DNA from 4 places in the Halobacillus sp. 12SKB genome. Region 2 is predicted to be linked to each of the others. Evidence: riboswitches for the same ligand, from Rfam matches in the RefSeq annotation. Region 2 holds a riboswitch; each other region holds the start of a gene.
What was found. A riboswitch is a leader RNA that binds a small molecule or an ion and turns the genes downstream of it on or off. The one in region 2 is predicted to bind S-adenosylmethionine.

Region 1 (3,079 bases), 1.5 Mb from region 2:
AATAGGATGCTACGCTGTTTCCATTTCATCATTTTTAAGATTACTCTAATCCATTTATTGCTGACTTTAGTTTACTATCCACTTCCTCATTTCCAAGTTCATAAAATACCAAGATGTTTTTATGCGTGTACTTTTCGTGTTCAACGACTCCAGCTGCAGCTGATTTTTCTTCAAAATCATCCATTCCTTCTTTTCGTTCATCTGTAGATGGAAATACATAAATAGAAAGTGTATCACCATCTATAAAAAATGCTTCGGGCGAAACACCGTTTAACTCTCTAGTGAAAGCATTGAAGCTTGGTAAATCTGCATCCTCTAGAACCAATCCTTGATCTGTGATAGCGATTTGCACCTCTTCTAGTATGATAAGGGCTTCATCTGCTACGCTGTGTTGGCTGCAAGCACTAAGAGCGAAAATGATGAATACGTAAAAGAATATCTTTTTAATCATATAGTTACCTCCTGTGAATATCCCTCCTGACCTTAAGTCATCTAGAAGACCAATACATATGAATAAACCTAAAATAAATAGCGTAGTATCACCCACAAGGAGTTCGATACTACGCCATCCTTCAGTTCGCTAATACGATTAGAGAAGCCAACAACACCTATTAAACCATAGTACTTCGCTTTCCTACAGTTTCCTTACACTTTGAGTTAAGTTGTAAAAAGGTGGAGGGGGAATCTATTATTGTTTCAAATTAAATCCATATAAATACTCGACCAACTTGTTAAATTCATCATCAGAGGAACACTCGATTTGTAGATCAATAAAAGTCATCACAACTTCTTCATCCTCAAACGGGAAATGGCTGTTATCTACATTGGTTAGGATCTCCCGCTTGGATAATCCCTTTTTAAGTAAAACATCAACGGCCTGCTTCATCGAAGATACTTCTGCCATGTGTATGCCCCCTTATTTGAAATCTTTCCTCGCTTCTGCATTCATTCGTCAGGTTCTTTTGAATGTTAGGAATAGCGAGGATGACAAGAATTAAAATAGATTCTTGTACTACATATTTACTACACGATTCATCCAAATTCCTGCTTATCCTAGAAAACGACTTTTACAATTAAGAACAAACCTAGGTAATGATCAAACACATAAGCTTCAAAAAACATAATCACATATAAAGTCGAAAAAGATATGAAACACCAGTGAAACCCCCTGCTGTTATGCTGTCTTTTCGTTTTCTAATACGCTTGAGATTAGGCACCAAATAAAATTAATTTTCACACTTTTCTATAAAATGCATTGACACTGATCCTTTCCCTTGCTAACATGGCACTTAACCAAATAACGAAAGAACATCTTATCCAGAGAGGTGGAGGGACTGGCCCTGTGAAACCCGGCAACCGCTATATTCATAGCATGGTGCCAAATCCTACTGAGTGAACGCTCAGGAAGATAAGAGATTTACATAATCTCGAGCCTCTCTATCCTTGATAGAGAGGTTTTATATTTTCCAATTAAATACTTATTTCTTATCCAGAGAGGCAGAGGGACTGGCCCGTTGACGCCCGGCAACCATCAAGCATTAGCTTGATAAGGTGCTAATTCCTGCAGGAGATGTTCCTGGAAGATAAGAAGAGCCAAGAGCCCTCTTCTTATTTCTTGTGAAGAGGGCTCTTTCTATTTTAGAAAAAGGAGTGGCTACATAGATGAGTACTGTACTTTTAGATGGCATCCGTACCCCTTTCGGAAAGTGGAAAGGGGCTTTGAAGAAAAAATCCGCAGCAGAACTTGGATCGCACGCGCTAAACGCTCTACTTGAGAGAAATCCGATAGTCAAACAGGCGGATGGTGTGCTTCTTGCCCAAGTAATCCAGGCTGGGGGTGGCCAAAACCCTGCCCGGCAAGTCGCTTATAAGTCAGGAGTAGACATCGGTTCACCCGCTATCACATTGAACAATGTCTGCTTAGGAGGAATCGCTACAATCGCGGATGCCTCCCGCAGGCTGCAATTGAACGAGGGAGAATTATACATCGTCGGTGGATTCGACTCGATGACGAACGCTCCTCATACCGCTCCTGTACGTGCTTCTTCAGGACTCGGTCATAGCATCCTCAAAGACACGTTACTGAACGACGGTTTATGGTGCGCCTTAACCGATGTCTCGATGGGAGCTCTCACCGATGAGAAAAACCGCTCCTTCGAAATCAGTCGTGAGGAACAGGATGAGTATGCCGCTCTATCCCAGCAACGAGCATCTCTTGCTCAGGAAAAAGGATGGTTCCAACCTGAAATCGCTCCTTTTACAGGATTACTCGGGGAAGATGAAGGCATCCGCAAAGAAACGACAGTCGAAAAGTTATCCAGCCTCTCCCCCGCCTTTTCCAATGAAGGCACGATTACGGCAGGCAACGCTTCTCAAATGACGGACGGGGCGAGTATTGGGATCGTTACCACCAAAGAGAAAGCAGAATCACTCGGACAGAATCCTCTTGCCGAAATGATCGACTGGTCAGAGATTGCCGGACCAGATCCGAGTTTACAAACCAAACCATCGCAAGCGATCCAGGAACTATTAGACAGACACCAATTGACGACCGAAGATATCGATCTATTTGAAATCAATGAAGCTTTTGCCAGTGTCGTGATTGCGAGCTGCCGGGATCTTGGCATCGATTATGACCGGGTCAATGTCAATGGTGGCGCGATCGCTCTTGGTCATCCATTAGGCGGCACAGGCTTCCGGCTCGTTTTGACCCTTGCTCATGAACTGAAACGGCGCGGCGGAGGAAAAGGCATCGCTTCCCTTTGCGGCGGTGGCGGCCAGGGAATGGCCATCTTAATTGAAGTTCCTCATTCATAACTCGAAAGGAGACAAACCCAATGAGTACAACCATCACAGCTCAGCCTTCCCCTTACCTATGGGAACCATCGAGCGAACGAATAGAACAATCGCATATCAAAGCTTTTGCTGAATATACCGGCCAGCCGCTTTTCCCTTACGAACGGTTCCACCGCTGGTCCGTTTCCCACCTTACTGAATTTTGGTCAGCGGTGTGGGATTATGCGGGAATTATCGGAGAAAAGGGAGACCGTGTGTTTGTCCCAGGTCCTTCCATGCCGGA
Region 2 (3,079 bases):
CTATATCTTCTCAATAGAATAAGTCGTTCAGAAACGCAGCTCCAGGAGCTGCGTTTTTTTATGCTTGCTTTTGAACCACTTTGACTCGAAGGTGATTTCTTATTGATACAAAGATAACTAAGAGATAGCCGGAGATCAGTGAAGTGTAGACAAATGTTAAAGTCGAATTACTGACTTGGATAGAAGATAGTAAAGTCCTTGCATTGGTAAGGATAATAAAACCTCCAGCTAATACTCCAAGAATAGCAGAAGGGAGGATTTTGACAAGCCAGGCGGCAATGGGTGCAGCTATAACACCACCAATAACGAACGAGGCAATGAGCAGCCAGCTGAATGAATGGTGCCCTAAAAAGATTAAGAAACCAGCCGTTGCAGAAATCGTTACCAGAAATTCGCTCGTGTCCACCGTTCCTATAACTTTTCTAGGAGCGATTCCCGATTGAGAAAGAAGCGCGGGAGTATTCACCGGTCCCCATCCTCCCCCGCCGACGCTATCCAAAAAGCCTCCTGCTATTCCAAGTGGCAAGAGGAAACGTTTGTTTACTGCCTTCTTTTCTTTAACGTGAGTTTTTTTCGAGAAGCATAGAAAACGAACTACGATATAACCCCCTAGTGTGAGTAGGAATATGGATATGTACGGTCTTATGAATTCTCCTGGGATATAGCTTAAAAATGCTGCTCCTAAAAAGGCACTGATGGCTCCAGGAATTGCGATCGACATGACAAGTCGTTTGTCGATATTGCCAAACTTATAGTGGGAAAATCCCGAAACAGCCGTTGTGGCAATCTGCGACATATGAATAGAAGCCGAGGCTACAGCAGGAGCAAGGCCGTACGATAGGAGGATGGTTGATGAGCTGAGTCCAAAACCCATGCCAAGTGCTCCATCCATTAATTGGGCTATAAAACCAATAAAAGCAAAAATCGTCAATTTATGCAAAATACACCACTCCTTTTAATCAATCCATGTTTTGAAGATATTTTATTATTCCTATGTATTTACTTGGTTTTATAATCAAAAAAATAAAACTCCCCCATCTGAAAGAAGGAGGAGTACCCACACCTTATCTTTCAGCCTTTTGGCTGCTGGAATGAGCACCTTTTCCAGGTTGCTGCGGGATCGTCAGACCAGGTTCCTCCCCCGACTCTTCATAAGGATTGTATGTGTAATTGAAGAATAATTCTAAAACTAACGGACATGGTTTTGTTTGTCAATCATATAGTATAAAAAATCAGAATTTTTTTGATTTTCCTGAAAAGGCATTGACATATGAGGATATGGAGCATATGATTTGTATCAACTTGTTTTTCAGAAAATTTCATACCTTTTCTTATCTAGAGAGGTGGAGGGACTGGCCCTTTGAAGCCTCGGCAACGGATCTATACAGGTACTGTGCCAATTCCAGCAAGTGTTAAGCACTTGAGAAGATAAGGAGAATGTAGTTTACGTTTATTCGTAAATGCCTTTCTTCTTATCGCGGAGAAAGGCATTTTTTCTTTTTAGAAAGGAGGAGGAAATGAAACAACCATCTGTTACCTACCAATCTTTTGAAAATCCATTTAAAGGTGATCAACCGAAAGACGACGATACGAAAGGAGCGGAGGAGGTCATTCGTTGGGCCTATACTCAATATGAGGATCTTGTGTATGCCTGCAGTTTCGGAGCAGAAGGGATCGTTCTCATCGATTTGATTTCCAAGGAGAAACCAGATGCTGAAGTTGTCTTCCTAGATACAGATCTCCATTTTCAAGAAACTTATCAACTGATAGAAAAAGTGAAAAAAAGGTATCCGAAGTTAAACATAAGGATGAAAAAACCTGAAATTACGCTGGAAGAACAAGCCGGGCAGTACGGTTCCGCCCTTTGGAAACGGAATCCTGACCAATGTTGTTACATTCGTAAAATTAAACCGCTCGAAGATGCCCTCAGGGGAAGAACGGCATGGATGTCTGGGCTCAGACGTGAACAGTCCCCCAGTCGTCAGAAAACGAATTTTATAAATAAGGATGAGAGATTCAAATCCATCAAAGTATGCCCCTTGATTCACTGGTCATGGGCAGACGTATGGCAATATATCCGATTAAATAGGTTGGATTACAATGAATTACATGATCAAAACTATCCGAGTGTGGGGTGCATCCCATGTACCGCCCCTGCTGACGATGATGGGAGGACGGGAAGATGGAAAGGGTTCAATAAATCTGAATGTGGGTTACACACGACGGAATCTTTGGGAGAGGAACATTCATGAAGGAGGAATTATTATGTCAATGATAACCCCGCACGGTGGTGTACTTGTTAACAGGTGGAAGGAAACGAAACCAGAGGAGTGGCCGGAAGATATCATCGAGCTTGATTCCATGGCCCTAAGTGATGTCGGATTAATTGCAAACGGTGCTTATAGTCCTTTAAAAGGATTTTTGAACAAGGAAGACTATGAATCTGTTGTCGATACGATGAGATTGAAGGATGGCACCCCATGGAGTATACCTATTACCCTCCCGATCACAGCAGCACAAGCACGCACGCTTGGAAACAAAGCCCGGTTGGTCAAGGACGGTATCGTGTATGGGACGATCAACATAACGGGTCGGTTTAAACCGGATAAGGAAAAAGAAGCTCAAAGCGTATACTTAACGACAGATTCTGCGCACCCTGGCGTGAACAAATTATACAAACGGGCAGATTGGTATGCAGCAGGCGAAATCGAGGTATTTCAAAGACCTCCTTACGAACATGAAAAAACATTCTATCTGGATCCGGAAGAAACAAGAGAGCTTTTTCAAAAACTTGGGTGGAAAAAAGTTGTTGGCTTCCAAACACGGAATCCTGTCCATAGAGCACACGAATACATCCAAAAAGCTGCGCTGGAGACGGTGGACGGATTGTTCTTAAATCCATTGGTGGGTGAAACGAAAAGCGATGACATTCCGAGTGATGTCCGGATGAAGAGCTATCAAGTCCTTCTTGATCAATACTATCCAAAAGAAAGAGTCACCTTGGCTGTTTTCAACGCGGCGATGCGGTATGCAGGCCCTCGGGAGGCCATCTTTCATGCCATCGTCAGGAAGAATTTCG
Region 3 (3,079 bases), 1.2 Mb from region 2:
ACAACAGAAGTAAACAAGCTCTTCAATACTCCACAAAGGACCCTCACATTCGTTCACAGCCCTTTTTGTGCAACTTGTCATTTAGCACGTCAAATGCTAACAACACTTGAAGCTGTTTTTAATAGAGAAGTTTTTATGGAAATGAATGCTTCTCTACACCCCGAGTGGATGCAGCATTATAAGATAGAAAGTGTCCCATGTCTGCTTGTGACCAGAGGAGGAGAGGTAGAGGAAAAGATTTATGCGTTTCACTCTGTCTCCTATATGTATGAGAAAGTGGTAGGTTTTGTTGAATAGTGTTTATATTTCCCAGGAAATGACCGCTAGTGTAGAATTAAAAATTCTCTTCAATATTTAAGTGAGATGTGGAAGTTATTCAATAATAAAAAAGACAGCAAAGACGTTCCAACGTCTTTGCTGTCTTTTTTATGAAAATTACACGATTTCTCCTAATTTACTAACAATATCTAAAAAAGAGGCCTGATCGCCAAAATTAGCATGGATATCTCCTTGTTGATCAATGATGATGGTGGAAGGAACACCATGACAATTGTAGAGGTTATAAACGGAAGTTCCGTCATCAGAAAGAGTAGGTTGTGTTAGAAACTTTTCTTTGAATTCAATGCTCTCCTCTACATTCCGCTCTCTTCCAGTTACATTGATCGTCATCATCTTTACTTTATCATGGTCCATCGTTTTGTACAGCTGTTCTTTCATAGGTAAGTCTTTTCCGCAATCGGGACACCATGAAGCCCAAAAGGTCAAGACGATAACTTTCCCTAAGTCATCCTCAAGTTTATAAATAGAAGAGTGGTCGTTCATATAAGACAGTTCAAATAAAGGGGCTTGTTTACTCAAGGTCATTCTCCTTTTATTTAGCGGTGGTTATGGATTGACGCTCATCTATTCCCCATGCTAACATAATTATTAATTTCATATCGACATCTTCACTTATCCAGAGTGGCGGAGGGACTGGCCCTACGATGCCCGGCAACCGGCAGGTACACTGCACGGTGCTAATTCCTGCGAAGTCTTATGACTTTGATAGATGAGAAATGTAAAAATGACGAATCTCTTCTATTAAAGAAGGGATTTTTTTATTTTTTAAATTGATGGAATATTGGATGTTTTTGTGTGGATGATTTAAGGATTTCATTAGTGCAGGTGGGTTTTATTTTTCTGAACAATCTGTTTATGAGTTGACACAAAATTCGTACGGTGCTAAAATCCTCTTTGTACTACTTAAACGAGTTAAAGCAATAATAAGTTAATAAATTAAAATCTCTTATCCAGAGTGGCGGAGGGACTGGCCCGATGATGCCCGGCAACCGGCAATACTGTTTTGCTCAGGTGCCAAATCCTGCAAAGTATAAAGCTTTGACAGATGAGAGAACAGATTTTTAGGTATGAATAAAAACGCCATTCTGTTCTCAAGGACAGAATGGCGTTTTTTTGGAAGTGGAGGGAAAACAGCATGATTAAAATTAAAGGACTATCTAAGATATTCCACACGAAAGATCAAGATGTACGAGCAGTGGATGATTTAAGTCTAAATATTAACAAAGGGGAAATTTATGGGGTCATCGGCTATAGTGGGGCCGGTAAAAGTACATTCATTCGTTTACTGAACCGATTGGAAGATCCCACTGAAGGAAGTGTTCTTGTCGATGATCAGGAACTTACGTCTTTAAGCAAAGGGAAATTAAGGTTGGCCAGACAAGAAATAGGAATGATCTTCCAGCACTTCAATTTGCTCTGGTCACGAACCGTTCATGATAATATCGCTTTTCCTTTGGAAATTGCAGGGATCCCGAAAGCAGAAAGGCAAAAACGTGTCGATGAATTGATAGAGTTGGTAGGGTTAAAAGGCCGAGGGGGTTCTTATCCATCCCAATTGAGCGGTGGACAAAAGCAAAGAGTGGGAATAGCCAGAGCGCTCGCAAACAATCCTAAAGTTCTTTTGTGTGATGAAGCCACATCCGCGTTGGACCCTGAGACCACGGATTCGATTCTTGATCTTCTAGTGGATATCAACGAAAAACTCGGACTTACTATTGTTCTAATCACACATGAAATGCACGTCATCCGCAAAATTTGTCATCAGGTGGCGGTTATGGAAGATGGAAAGCTTGTTGAACAAGGAGAAGTGCTGGATGTCTTTCTTCATCCTCAAAAACCGGTTACGAAGAAGTTTGTGGATCAGGTGATGGGGGACCCGGAAAAAGAGACGTCCCTGCAGTTGATCAAAGATAATTATCGGTCCGGAGAAATCATACGCCTTCACTTTGTGGGAGAAAGTACAAATCAGGCATTAATCAGTGATTTATCAAGGAAGTTTGAAGTGGATGTCAATATTCTGCATGGAAAGATTACCCAGACGCAGAAGGGGGCGTACGGGACAATGTTTGTTCAGTTTGACGGAGACCAAACAGAAGTCCAGCGTGCCATTGAATATATTGAATCAACATCTGTAGAAGTAGAGGTGAATCCACATGTTTAATCAATGGTTCCCGAACGTAAGAATGGAAGACATGATTACAGCTACAAACGAAACTCTTTATATGACGCTGGTTTCTGTCGCTGGGACATTTGTTTTAGGTTTGCTTTTAGGGCTCCTCCTTTACTTGACCGGGCCCGGAGGTCTTTGGGCAAATAAAACGTTGAATTGGATCACTGCTTCCATCGTTAACATATTTAGAGCGATTCCTTTTATCATTCTCATATTATTATTGTTCCCGTTTACTGATTTTCTGCTGGGGACCATACGAGGACCGCAAGCAGCATTACCTGCATTGATTATCGGGGGGGCGCCATTTTATGCCCGTCTGGTGGAAATTGCGTTGAAAGAAGTTGATAAAGGTGTTGTTGAAGCAGCAAAATCTATGGGAGCGAAGTATTCCACCATCATTTTCAAAGTATTGCTTCCGGAATCGATGCCAGCTTTAATATCAGGGATTACCGTAACAGCTATCGCATTAATTGGATACACCGCAGTAGCCGGTGCAATCGGATCTGGTGGTCTCGGCGATTTTGCCTATTTCTACGGGTTCCAACGAAGTAACTTTGATGTTGTATTCAT
Region 4 (3,079 bases), 2.5 Mb from region 2:
AACGACATCAACTTTAAAAGGAATCGATCTAAGGTCTGCATACGCCTTCTCACCAAGGACTTCTGTTTCTTTTGGATTTACGGGAACGATTTGGTATCCCATCCTCTGCATTTTTCTTGCTAGACGATGGCTCGGGCGTGAAGGCTTTCCACTCAACCCTACAACTGCCAAACGTTTCGGACGCGTTTCCCCTCCTTCTTGGGTTTTAGAGGAACTCAAGGCCCACTTGATCACACCTTCATCATTTTCAGTAATCGCTGTTTGTTCCGTTTCTCTTCCTGTTGCTTTCGCAATGGCACGATCAAGGTCGTTGATTAAATCTTTGCTCGACTCAAGTCCTATGGATAAGCGGATCAATTCCTCTGTCACTCCACTTGCAGCTAGATCTTCGACAGACAACTGCTGATGAGTCGTGGAAGCGGGATGGATAATCAATGATTTCGCATCGCCGACATTTGCTACGTGAGACCAGAGTGATATGTTGTTGATCACTTGTCTACCGGCTTCCCGTCCGCCTTTAATTCCAAAATTAACGATGGAACCGTATCCTCCTTCAAGATATCGAGCGGCTAACTCATGTGCGGGATGGGAGGACAACCCCGGGTATGATACCCATTCCACATCAGGATGATCTTGTAAGTATTCTGCAATTTCCTGAGCGTTGTCTCCATGCCTGGCAACACGTAAGTGCAGCGTCTCCAAGCCTTGCAATAACAAGAAAGCATTCTGAGGGCTCAAACACGAACCAAAATCACGAAGCAGCTGGACACGCAGCTTCGTAATATAAGCAAGCGTCCCGAAGTCAGCGTTGTAAACGATCCCGTTATAACTGTCATCAGGCTCTGTGAAAACCGGATACTTACCGTTCCCCCAATTGAATTGTCCTCCGTCTACAACAACTCCTCCAATGGCCGTTCCATGGCCGCCAATCCATTTCGTTGCGGAGTGGATGACGATGTCGGCTCCATGCTCTATGGGCCGGCAAGTATAAGGGGTGGCGAATGTATTGTCGATCAGAAGGGGAAGATCATGATCATGAGCTACCGACGCTACTTTTTCAATATCCAGTACGTGAAGGCTTGGATTTCCGATCGTTTCAGCGAAGACAGCTTTCGTTCGGTCTGTAATGGCTTTCCGGAAGTTTTCAGGATCCTCTGGGTCGACAAAATGAACCTGAATGCCATATCGCGGTAAAGTGTTAGCGAATAAATTGTAAGTTCCACCATAAAGGTTCGCCGCGGCAACCACTTCATCTCCGGCTCCTGCAATGTTCAAAATAGATAGAGCAATGGCCGACATCCCGGAAGCCGTCGCAACAGAAGCAACCCCACCTTCCAAGAGGGCCATCCTTTTTTCAAAAACATCAACGGTCGGATTTCCAATTCGCGAATAAATATTTCCAGGCTCATCAAGTGCAAAAAGACTCTGGGCATGTTCTGTGTCATGAAAGACATAGGAGGTTGTTTGGTAAATCGGCACCGCACGAGATCCTGTGGTCGGATCCGGCGACTGTCCTCCGTGTAAAGAAATCGTATCTACATCATAGCTTTCAAATGAATTCGTCATGATTACTTCCTCCTCAAAAAAAGTTTTTTATTCTTATAGAGATAGTTGGCTTTAAGTATGCGAATCGTCCATAGATCTTTTCCCAACAGCAAAAAACCCTCTTCCAAATAAGAAGAGGGTTTGTCATTTCAATTCCTCCTCTTATCTGCCAGATCGTCGTGATCTGTAGGACGTGGCACCTTTTCAAACCGATGTTTGAAGGTTGCCGGGCTTCACAGGGCCTATTCCCTCAGCCTCTCTTGATAAGAGTGGTATGCAGTTGATTGAATATGTTGAGAATTATAACGGACAACAATCAGAAAAGTCAATTATTTTAGAAAATTTAATTCTCCGATTCTGAGATTGCTTTTTTCAGCTGCTCTATAATATCTTCATGATCTTCAATTCCGATGGAAAGTCGAATCACATAATCATTGATGCCGATTTTCTCACGCTCAGCATTCGATAACGCACGATGAGACGTACGAATAGGATAGGAAACCGTCGTTTCTACTCCCGCGAGCGTAGGAGCAATCTTCACCCATCCGAGCGACCGGAAAAACGCCTCTATGTCAATCGAATCATTAAGCTCGATGGTCACAATAGCCCCATTCCCTCTTTCCGAAACCTTTTCAGGATAATAGACAGTGCGGACTGCCTGATGATTTTCAAGGGCTTTTGCTACTTGTTTTGCATTATAAGATTGTTTATTCATCCTAAGACCTAAAGTTTTGGCTCCGCGTTGAGTAAGCCACGCTTCAAACGGACTGAGATTCGCACCAAACGTGACAATCTTCTGGGTAGCCGCCTGAACTAAATCCTCATTGCCGACCAACACCCCGCACGTCACGTCACTGTGACCACCAATATACTTCGTCCCACTATGGACGACAAGATCGACACCATGCGTGTAGGGCTGCAATAAGTATGGAGTGGCGAATGTATTATCAACCATCGTCTTCACATTCTTTTTACGGGCAAGAGCGACTAAGCCCTCTAAATCTTCCACCCGTAAAAAAGGATTGGAGATCGATTCCGTATAGAGAAGTTTCGTTTGAGATGTGACCGCCTCTGAAACCTCGTCCATATTCGAAAAAGAAACCATCGTTACATCAATACCGAACGTGGCCAGCTCTTTAGTGATCAACTTGTGTGAACCTCCATAAACATCCTCTGCAGCGACGATATGATCCCCTGGCTTTGCCACTGCAAGGATGCCTGCAAGGATGGCTGACATTCCGGATGAAGACGCCACTCCGGCTGGTGCTTCTTCCAGTTCCGCAACGGTTCCCGCAAGTTCATCTGTATTGGGGTTCCTTTCCCGTGTATATAAATAGGGGCTGTTTCCTTCATAATAGCTTTCCAAGTGGTCCAAATCTTTGAAAGTAAAAGCGGATGTCTGGTAAATCGGTGTACTCTTGCTATTCGGGACAAGACTTTGATCCGCTTTATGGTGGACTATTTTCGTATCAAAAGATGTATTCGTCATCGTTCGACTCCTCTCTCTTCACTTAATCAGAAATTATATAGAAGA

Region 1: linked by a shared signal. The riboswitch ahead of ACQ4XT_RS08535 (acetyl-CoA C-acyltransferase) and the one ahead of ACQ4XT_RS16470 (phosphoadenylyl-sulfate reductase) in region 2 are both predicted to bind S-adenosylmethionine.
Region 3: linked by a shared signal. The riboswitch ahead of ACQ4XT_RS09980 (methionine ABC transporter ATP-binding protein) and the one ahead of ACQ4XT_RS16470 (phosphoadenylyl-sulfate reductase) in region 2 are both predicted to bind S-adenosylmethionine.
Region 4: linked by a shared signal. The riboswitch ahead of ACQ4XT_RS03750 (PLP-dependent aspartate aminotransferase family protein) and the one ahead of ACQ4XT_RS16470 (phosphoadenylyl-sulfate reductase) in region 2 are both predicted to bind S-adenosylmethionine.

What each region holds. Positions count from the first base shown of each region.
Region 1 covers NZ_JBRFWR010000001.1:1,768,567-1,771,645, reverse strand. Annotated here, with positions in the region: gene ACQ4XT_RS08545 (hypothetical protein) at 41-451, opposite strand; gene ACQ4XT_RS08540 (hypothetical protein) at 689-904, opposite strand; SAM riboswitch class I at 1,311-1,415, shown strand; SAM riboswitch class I at 1,483-1,590, shown strand; gene ACQ4XT_RS08535 (acetyl-CoA C-acyltransferase) at 1,663-2,817, shown strand; gene ACQ4XT_RS08530 (acetoacetate--CoA ligase) at 2,838-3,079, shown strand, end outside.
Region 2 covers NZ_JBRFWR010000001.1:3,301,451-3,304,529, reverse strand. Annotated here, with positions in the region: gene fakA (fatty acid kinase ATP-binding subunit FakA) at 1-22, shown strand, start outside; gene ACQ4XT_RS16475 (sulfite exporter TauE/SafE family protein) at 59-940, opposite strand; SAM riboswitch class I at 1,062-1,158, opposite strand; SAM riboswitch class I at 1,329-1,435, shown strand; gene ACQ4XT_RS16470 (phosphoadenylyl-sulfate reductase) at 1,518-2,252, shown strand; gene sat (sulfate adenylyltransferase) at 2,266-3,079, shown strand, end outside.
Region 3 covers NZ_JBRFWR010000001.1:2,076,093-2,079,171, forward strand. Annotated here, with positions in the region: gene ACQ4XT_RS09970 (thioredoxin family protein) at 1-297, shown strand, start outside; gene ACQ4XT_RS09975 (TlpA family protein disulfide reductase) at 436-858, opposite strand; SAM riboswitch class I at 949-1,055, shown strand; SAM riboswitch class I at 1,283-1,391, shown strand; gene ACQ4XT_RS09980 (methionine ABC transporter ATP-binding protein) at 1,475-2,500, shown strand; gene ACQ4XT_RS09985 (methionine ABC transporter permease) at 2,493-3,079, shown strand, end outside.
Region 4 covers NZ_JBRFWR010000001.1:758,528-761,606, forward strand. Annotated here, with positions in the region: gene ACQ4XT_RS03750 (PLP-dependent aspartate aminotransferase family protein) at 1-1,566, opposite strand, end outside; SAM riboswitch class I at 1,705-1,815, opposite strand; gene ACQ4XT_RS03755 (trans-sulfuration enzyme family protein) at 1,889-3,034, opposite strand.